DNA from 4 places in the Mesorhizobium sp. M0870 genome. Region 2 is predicted to be linked to each of the others. Evidence: riboswitches for the same ligand, from Rfam matches in the RefSeq annotation. Region 2 holds a riboswitch; each other region holds the start of a gene.

Region 1 (2,195 bases), on a different contig from region 2:
GAGGCAATGTCGACAATGAACGTGTCGAAGTCGTCATGTTCGTGGTCGAATGCGCCGTCATGGTGGGACTTGCGGTTTTCGATGTCGTCCTCGACGGCGAGACCGAGCCCGAGCAGCACGGAGGGATCGACCTTGCCATGCGACGTCGGCACGATCTTCACGGCGCGGGCGGAGTGTTCGCCAATGATGGCGTTGGCGCGGGCGGTGCCGGCGGCGTCCATCAGGTCGCTTTTCGACAGGATGATCAGGTCGGCGCAGGCGATCTGATCCTCGAACACTTCTTCCACCGGATCGTCATGGTCGAGCGTCTCGTCCCCGGCGCGCTGCGCCTGCAAAGCATCCATGTCGTTGGCGACGCGGCCTTCGGCCAATGCCGGCCCGTCGACCACGGCGATGACGCCGTCGACTGTGACGCGGCTCTTTACGCTCGGCCATTGAAACGCCTGGACCAGCGGCTTGGGCAGCGCCAGGCCCGAAGTCTCGATCAGGATGTGGTCGACCCTCGGCGTCAGCGCGAGGATCTTGTCGAGCGCCGGGACGAAATCGTCGGCGACGGTGCAGCAGATGCAGCCATTGGCCAGTTCGACGATGTTTTCCTCCGGGCAGGTGTCTATGCCGCAGCCCTTGAGGATCTCGCCATCGATGCCGATGTCGCCGAATTCGTTGACAATGATGGCAATGCGCTTGCCGCCGGCGTTTTCCAGGAGATGGCGGACCAGCGTCGTCTTGCCGGCGCCGAGGAAGCCGGTGACGACGGTGCAGGGAACGCGGGAGAGGTTCGCAGGCGAATCTGGGGCAGTCATGGTCAATCCTTCAGCAGGTCTAAGGGAGGGATGCGGGCAACGAGGCCACGCTTCAGGCTATCGGGGCGGCCGCGCCATGGAATCAGGCCGTCCTTCGAGGTGGCGAAGAGCTTGGCGCCTGTCACGAGGTCGGCGCCGCTGGTCGTGGTCAGGTCGCCGAAGACATAGCTCCAGCACCCGTCGCGCAGGATGGCGGCGCTGAGGCGGCGCTTGCAATTGCCGAGGCATTCGACGCTGCGGATGCGGATGTCGTCGCCGGATGCGGCGCGGCGCGTGTCGTCCGCCAGCAATTCGCCGGCGCGGGGATGAGCGTCGGCGCCGGTCTCATCGCGGCAGGAGGCGCAGACGATGATGGTGACGCCGGCCAAGGCATCATCATGGCCGGACGAAATATCCGCTGTGCCAGCCGAAAAACTGCTGTCGTGGTCCAAGATCGGGCTCCTTGCCCGGAAACCCGCCGGGCGATCGGATTCTAAAGTCGCAGACGGCAGGTCTCCTGGCTCGCGGGTCATCGCCTTGGTAGCCGCCTTCCCGGGAACTCCCCAGTGGCTTTCGGCCTTGGCTCTTCGCTTACAGTTGCGGGGACAGCCGCGGATTTGGGATTTTGCCCCGCACCGCATTCCCTCTTAGCTCTTGCCGTTGCGGGCAAGAGACCATCTGAACCGGATTTAGGCTTTTGCGGGCAGCGGTGTCAACGCAACGCAGGGGCAATCTGAAATCAGGGGCGGGGACGCTTCACTACCACTGACCGCTCTTCGCGAATGCCATCTTCGTTGTTGGGATCAGGAAAAGCTGTAACGAAAGCCGTCAGAAGGATATCTCCATCTTGCCGGTCCAGCCATCCGGCGCTGTCACCCACATCGAAGTAAATGCCATCAACTTTGAAGCCAAATGTGTCTCCAGCAGGTCTAGGGTAGCGTTTTCGGATTGCCTGCGCATGTACGTCCCATGAAAAGGACGAAATCCTATCGAGGCACTCCTGCACCTCTTGGGTCAGCCCGGCTTTGAATCCATTGTTTATCCGCTAGCCTGTGTACGTTGGCTCAATTGTTATCTCCCGGCAACGCAAGGATGACCTGACGCAGCGCCTGGTACCCGTCGCCGTGGTGCCAGTCCTGATCAACGAGGAGCTCTTGACCTTCCGGCCAAGTTTCGTTGTCCAGGAGAATTTCGTTGCCGACCAGTGCTCCGCCATAGCTCGCCAGGAATATCCGGATGAAATGACTGCCAGGGCGAACCTTAGCCGTGAACAGTTTTTCCAAGCGGGCATAAAACGCTGGATATGTCCGGTTGAGAGTGCATTCCACTGCAGCCTGTGTGATCACAGGTCCACCGTAGATCTTCCAGCCAGCATCATTCCGTTGCCAGAATGCAATCTCGGCTTGCATGTTC
Region 2 (2,195 bases):
CGCCGCCGTGTTGAACAGGCAAAAGCCCATCGCCGTGGTCTTTTCGGCATGATGGCCGGGCGGCCGGGCGGCGACGAAGACGTTGTCGGCGCGGCCCGAAAAGACATCATCGACGGCGGCGTTGGCGGCGCCGATCGCGGTGATCGCCGCTTGCCAGCTCTTCGGGCTGGCAGTGGTGTCGGCATCGATGCGGGCAATCCCCTCGTCGGGGATGGCGGCGCGCACGCGGGCGACGAAATCGGCGGGATGCGCGTAGAGGATGGTGGCCTCGTCGCCTTCCGGCGCCTGAATACGATCGAGCCCGGCAAAGGCTTCGTCGTCGAGCACGCGCTCGATGGCGCGTAAGCGGTCGGGCCGCTCGGGATGTCCGGGCGGCGTGAGATGCTCGAGGAAGATCGGATGGGTGTAGAGACGGGTGGTCATCGTCCTAATCTAGTGACCCGGATCGACAAAGGCCATGCACGGGCGGCCGATGACTGGGGAAAATCGCGACTGCGTCCATTCGCGTCGCCGCAGGCATTGGCCCCGCGGGCGCTTCGGCGTAAGGTCCCTGGTACTGCCTGGTGCCCGCCGCAAGCGGGAGAATCGGGAACACGGTTGAATTCCGTGGCGTGCCCAACGCTGTGAGGGGGACCGCGCCGGTAAATGCCACTGTCGATGACGGGAAGGCACCGGACGCGGGTTGATCCCGAGCCAGAAGACCGGCCTGGCAGGCATTGTCATCCGCGTGGTCAGGCGGATGGCATCAGAGCGACGTGCGTCTACTTGGACGCACAAAGTACGCTCTGTCAGTTTTGAATCTGCAATCGCAAGGGGACAAGCGATGCCGGAACACATGACCGCTGCCATTGACGATGGATTTGACCAGAATGCGCGCGATGCGGTCTACCGCGCCATGTTCACGCGGCGTGACGTGCGCAGCCATTTCCTGCCCACCGCGATCGATGACGACGTGCTGGCACGGCTGCTGCTTGCCGCCCATCACGCGCCATCGGTCGGCTTCATGCAGCCATGGAATTTCATTGTCATTCGCGATGTCAAACGACGGGCGGAGGTGCGCGACCTGTTCCTGGCCGCGCGAGAACAGGAACTGCCGGCGATCGAGGCGGAAAAACAGGCGCTGTACCGCAAGCTCAAGCTGGAAGGCATCTGCGAGAGCGCGCTCAACATCTGCATCACCTGCGACCGGCAGCGCTCGAAGGGTTCGCCGCTGGGACGCTGGCACAATCCGGAGATGGATCTCTACAGCACCGTCTGCGCGGTGCAGAATTTCTGGCTGGCCGCGCGTGCCGAGGGCGTTGGCGTCGGCTGGGTGAGCATCATCGAGGCTGAGGCGCTGAAGCGGCTGTTGGCCATTCCGGACCACGTAACGCCGATCGCCTATCTCTGCGTCGGCCGTGTTTCCGAGTTCGCTCCCAAACCGGACCTTGAAACGCATGGCTGGGGACGGCGGCTGCCGCTGCCGGAGCTGATCATGAGCGAGACCTTTTCCGGGCAAGGCGAGACACAGCTCAAATCCACCGTGGCGCGCCTCAACACCGTTTCTGCCTCACCAGACATCACCCGCCCAGCGGATCAGGGTGTGGCGCCGGCCGTACCCCAGCGCGAACCGCCGAAGGAGGCCAGCGCCTTGTCCTTGAGCTCTCTGAACTTCGACGACGCCTCGGCCAGCCGGGCGTCCCAGGCGGGATCCGGCACCTGGCCCGCAATGGTCTTGAAATAGACCTGCATCAAGCAGGCGATGGCGAAGGGTTCAATGAACGCCGCCTTGAATGCCCAGGCGAAGACGATGGCGAGCACAAAAGCCCAGCCGGCGAGCTGACCAGGCATCAGGAACAGAATTGCGCCAGCAGGCGCCAGCATCATCAGAAAGATGATGAATGACACGCCCCACATGATGACCGCCAGCCAGACGGCGTTCTTGACCATGACCTTGCCGTTCTGGGCATACAGCACGACGCCTTGGCGCGCCGTCTCGAACGGCGAGGCTGAATTGATGCGGATGTTGTAGCCGAGGATGATCTCGTCCACATAGGTCAGCGACAGGCGGATCACGGTGTTGATGAAGGAGACCAGGCCGCTCAGGCCCGGTATCGGCAGGAAGGCGGCGATACCGCCGAGCAGGCTGGTGATGGCGCGGATGGCACCCTTGACGAGTTGGTCGACGACGAAAAGGGTGTTGGCCTCGGCAAAAC
Region 3 (2,195 bases), on a different contig from region 2:
CAATCGGCACATGCAGCATCGAGCAAGAAGGCGCGATCTCGACGCGGTCCAAGGGCCAGCCGGCGACGATCGGTTTGATGCGGTCGAGAATGGCGGGCAGGTTCGCACGCCAGACGTTGCGGCCATCGATCAAGCCAAGCGAGAGCACCAGATCCTTCGGAGCGAGCCGACCCACCGTTTCCAGCTGCTCGGGAGCGCGCACGAGATCAATATGCAGCCCGGCCAGGGGCAGAGAAACCGCGGTTTCGAGATTGTCTCCCAGCGACCCGAAATACGTAGCCAGCATGATCTTCAGCTCGGGCGCGGCTTTCGACAGCTGGCCATAGGCGAATTCGAACGCAGCTCGTTCGTTCGGGTTCAGATCGAGGACAAGCGCTGGCTCATCGATCTGCACCCAGTCGGCTCCCGACAGCTTCAGCTTCTGCAGGACTTGCTCGTAAACGGGCAGCAGCCGCGGTAGGAGCGCGATGGGACCGAACCCCTCGGCAGGCGATTTCGCCAGCTTGAGGAAGGTGATGGGTCCAAGGATGACTGGGCGTGTGTGAATGCCGAGAGCTTTAGCCTCGAGGAAGTAATCGACCGGCTTCGATGACGAGAGGGCGAACGTCTGATCATCATCGAGTTCCGGCACAATGTAGTGGTAGTTGGTGTCAAACCACTTGGTCATTTCCATCGCGGTTACACCAGGTCCATGAGCCTCCTCCTGGTGACCAGCGTGTCCACAATCCTCCGTCTGACCCTGGTTGCCGCGCGCCATTGCGAAGTAGATGTCAAGTGGGACCTCGCCGCTATTCCAGCCGTAACGGGATGGAACGGCCCCGATCATGGCTGCGGTGTCGAGCACATGGTCGTAAAGCGAGAAGTCGTTCGACGGGATTTTCGACACGCCGCGATCGCGCTGCTCTTCCCAGCTAGCGGCACGGAGCGCCTTCGACGTCGTGAGAAGGTCGCCAGCGGACGATGTTCCGGACCAGTAGCTTTCAAGCGCGAATTTCAGTTCTCGCCGACGACCGAAGCGCGGCACGCCGAGCGTTGCTACAGGAATCTCCTGAGAGTCAGTCATGTCATACCCCGATGGTTGGGGCGTCGATGACAAGGAAGGCGCTAGCAGGCCGGCACGAACGCCGGCTTGCAGCGGCCACCGAGACACCCCGCCCGTGGACGTAATTCGCCGTGGCAGGTCTCCTGGCTCGCGGGGTCATAGCCTCTACCCGTCTTCCTGAGGGTATTCGCCTCAGTGACATGAGTGGGGTTGGCTCGCCGCTAACAGTTGCGGGGGCAGCGCCGGCATTGCACCGGCTTCCCTCTTAGCTCCGCTGCGGCAGCGCCGCACGCGAGAACCACGACACGCAGACAATCACAGCAGTCCGCTCTTTTGTCAATGACGCATAACGAAATGTTTATGTCGTTATGTGATTTCGCTTTTACGCTTGTCTAACATTGTGAAATATTCAGTCGCCCATTGGCGGCGCTGCTCCGCTGCCACCATTGTCCAACTAATGGATCCCTGTCGGGCTGCGACATCCCTCGCAGGTCGCCGATGAAGGATTTCGGACAAGACTTCAAGCGCGTGACAACGTCATTAGAATGCAGAAGATCGCATTGGTGGCGATGTTTTACGATGCGGCCGCAAGCCGTGCGTGCGTGGTAGAAGCGGTTTTCTCGGAGTGAGCGCCAAACTGCGGGAATTGGCACGCCAGTCGTCATCACGGGTGACTAGGCAATCGTGATGACTCCGCTCGGCGGCAAGAGACAAGAGACCACACTGACCGAGCCTGGCTCAAGGGTCTGATGCAAAGCCCGACTGTGGTCCCGATAAGCCGCTTAAGCCGCATTCAGGCGGTCAGTATAAGTATCTCTCTCCAAGCGCTCGGCATTGAGGGATGCGCAAATGCAGGCAAAGCTCGCGTGCTTCATATTCTGCATCATACGATCGGCAGGACCCAGTTTTTATCCAGTGCACGCGTCAGCGCGGTGTGCAATTCTGGCTCGGTCCGATACGAAGGCATTTGGGCCTCGCTGATCCAGCCCAAGCCAACATAGTGGAAGTGATCCGCAGGGACCGTAACCCGGCTGCTGTCCAGTTGCCGAACGAAGTCCGCTGACCAATGGTGGATCGTATACGATTCAAGTTTGTCCATCATCCTCCGCCAGCGTTGGATGCGTTCTTCGCGCGGCATGCTGGCCGCTCTTGA
Region 4 (2,195 bases), on a different contig from region 2:
GGTCAGGCCGACGATCGACGGCTGCAGTTTCAGCGCGAAAGCCATCTCGGCCATGTTGAGATCCTGGATGACGGCGCGCTTCGGCGGCGCATCGAAGGTCAGCGGCTTGCCGCAGCTGTCGACAGTTACCGGGAAGGCCAGGGCTGTCGAGGCCAGCAGCGAGAAGGCAAGCGAAAAAGCAAGGCGTTTCAAGGGTTTGCTCCTGTGGACGGGATGATCGATATGGGACGGCTTCAATCAGGATGGCGGCGCGGCACGGTTCGGAACATCGAACACCGTCAGTTCGCGGTCTTCGGTCGGATGGCGCAGACGCAGCACATCGATGCCGAAAATTTCGCGAATCAGCTTTTGGGTCAGCGCTTCGCGCGGTGCGGCGAGCGCTTGCAGACGGGCATGGTTCATCACCGCCACCCTGGTGGCGAACGGTGCCACCAGCGCCAGATCGTGCAGCACCGCGATCACCGTCATCTCGAAGCCTGCCACGAGGTCGAGCAGTTCGCCGCGGGCGCGCGGGTCGAGATGGTTGGTCGGCTCGTCGAGGAACAGGATCTTTGGCTGCTGGGCGATGGCGCGGGCCAGTTGGGCGCGCTGGCGCTCGCCGCCCGACAGCGAGCCGATGGTGCGGCCAAGCAGCGGCAGCAGGCCGGTCCGGCGCAGCGCATCGACGACAATGTCACGCTCCTCGCTCCTGCGCCGTAGCCGAGCGTGCGGGACCCGGCCCAGCTCGACATAGTCGATCACCGCCAGCCGCGGATCGGGCTGGTCGGTCTGGCCGACCACGGCGATATGCAGTGCCCGCTCGGCGGCGGAAATCCTGTCCAGCCGGCGCCCGCCGAGGTTCACCTCGCCGGAACTTGGCCGCAGCATGCCCGACAGCATGCGCAGCAGCGTCGTCTTGCCGGCGCCGTTGGGACCGATGATGGCTAGGCGATCGCCAGCGGCCACCGAGAAGCTGACCGCCTGGACCAGATCCCGCCCGTTCGCCATGGCGCAGAGGTCACGGGCTTCGAGAAGCGCTACGGGCATCGGCTGCCCGCCAGATTGCCGGGATGGCAAAGCGTGCTCACGATGATGCGATGATCGATAGAGCCGTCCAACTTTCCGTCACTTTCCAAAACTGGCGACGGAAGGAAGCTGGCGAAGCGGCCGACAAGACCGGGATTCGCGTTTCCTCCCGGCACACCCCGTCCGGTCAACTCAGTGATGGCAGGTCTCCTGGCTCGCGGGTCGTTGCGCCATCCTGCCTTCCCAGCCTTGCCGGCCAGTGGCATTCACGGATTTTGCTCGCCGCTTACAGTTGCGGGGGCAGCCACGGCCTCGACCCCTGGGGATCTCACCGTGTTCCCTTTTCACCCCTCGCCTTTCGACTCGGGGACCATCACCGCTTCAGCGTAGATTTCCCCCAATCGCTTCGCAATGAATTTCTCGGACGGAGTGGTGGGCCGGCTAGGGGAAACATGCATTTCCCGCTCTCGATATGTAATAACATTACGCATTTAGAGGATGCCGCCTGGCGCTGTCAAGTGAAGCCTGCCGAATTTGGCTCGTCGGCGGCAAGGGGCGCTCCAACGCTGCGCCATATCGGTGCGACTGTGACGGGATCGGTGCGATTGCGCGGGATGCGCAATTTCGATCAAACTGGCCGCGCCAGGAAACGGCAGGATGATCTGGCCAATGCGAGGAGCAAAATGAACCCGACCGAGAAAGCGCTGTGGTTCGTCGAAAGTCATCTGCCGGAGGCGATCTCGCTTGACGATGTCGCGCAAAGCAGCGGCGTGTCGCGTTTTCATGTGACGCGGGCTTTCGGCGCTGCCACGGGCCGCTCGGTGATGGGCTACATGCGCTCACGCCGGCTCACCGAGGCGGCGCGCAAGCTGGCCGGCGGGGCGCCCGACATTCTCTCCGTCGCGCTCGACGCCGGCTACAACTCGCATGAGGCGTTCACCCGTGCCTTCCGCGATCAGTTCGGCACCACGCCGGAACTGGTGCGCGCGCAAGGCACACTCGACAAGCTCGACCTCGTGGAGCCGATCCTGATGGACCAGTCCTTCCTCACCAATCTCGAACCACCGCGTTTCGAGACCAGCCGGCCGTTCCTGATCGCCGGCCTCGGCGAACGCTACAGCTGCGAAACCAGCGCCGCCATTCCGATGCAATGGCAGCGCTTCGGCCCCTATATCGGCAACATTCCGGGC

Evidence for each region. A riboswitch is a leader RNA that binds a small molecule or an ion and turns the genes downstream of it on or off. The one in region 2 is predicted to bind cobalamin.
Region 1: another riboswitch for cobalamin. It lies ahead of NKH97_RS28030 (DUF1636 family protein); the one in region 2 lies ahead of bluB (5,6-dimethylbenzimidazole synthase).
Region 3: another riboswitch for cobalamin. It lies ahead of metE (5-methyltetrahydropteroyltriglutamate--homocysteine S-methyltransferase); the one in region 2 lies ahead of bluB (5,6-dimethylbenzimidazole synthase).
Region 4: another riboswitch for cobalamin. It lies ahead of NKH97_RS25165 (ABC transporter ATP-binding protein); the one in region 2 lies ahead of bluB (5,6-dimethylbenzimidazole synthase).

The regions. Positions count from the first base shown of each region.
Region 1 is NZ_JAMYOI010000032.1:28,681-30,875, forward strand. It holds gene cobW (cobalamin biosynthesis protein CobW) at 1-803, opposite strand, end outside; gene NKH97_RS28030 (DUF1636 family protein) at 806-1,234, opposite strand; cobalamin riboswitch at 1,273-1,476, opposite strand; gene NKH97_RS28035 (DUF6348 family protein) at 1,847-2,195, opposite strand, start outside.
Region 2 is NZ_JAMYOI010000001.1:304,745-306,939, forward strand. It holds gene NKH97_RS01435 (histone deacetylase family protein) at 1-423, opposite strand, end outside; cobalamin riboswitch at 545-724, shown strand; partial or broken gene bluB (5,6-dimethylbenzimidazole synthase) at 836-1,453, shown strand; gene NKH97_RS01445 (hypothetical protein) at 1,576-2,195, opposite strand, start outside.
Region 3 is NZ_JAMYOI010000028.1:44,113-46,307, reverse strand. It holds partial or broken gene metE (5-methyltetrahydropteroyltriglutamate--homocysteine S-methyltransferase) at 1-1,063, opposite strand, end outside; cobalamin riboswitch at 1,159-1,360, opposite strand; gene NKH97_RS26865 (alpha,alpha-trehalose-phosphate synthase (UDP-forming)) at 1,926-2,195, opposite strand, start outside.
Region 4 is NZ_JAMYOI010000025.1:23,160-25,354, reverse strand. It holds gene NKH97_RS25170 (ABC transporter substrate-binding protein) at 1-192, opposite strand, end outside; gene NKH97_RS25165 (ABC transporter ATP-binding protein) at 238-1,026, opposite strand; cobalamin riboswitch at 1,189-1,395, opposite strand; gene NKH97_RS25160 (AraC family transcriptional regulator) at 1,689-2,195, shown strand, end outside.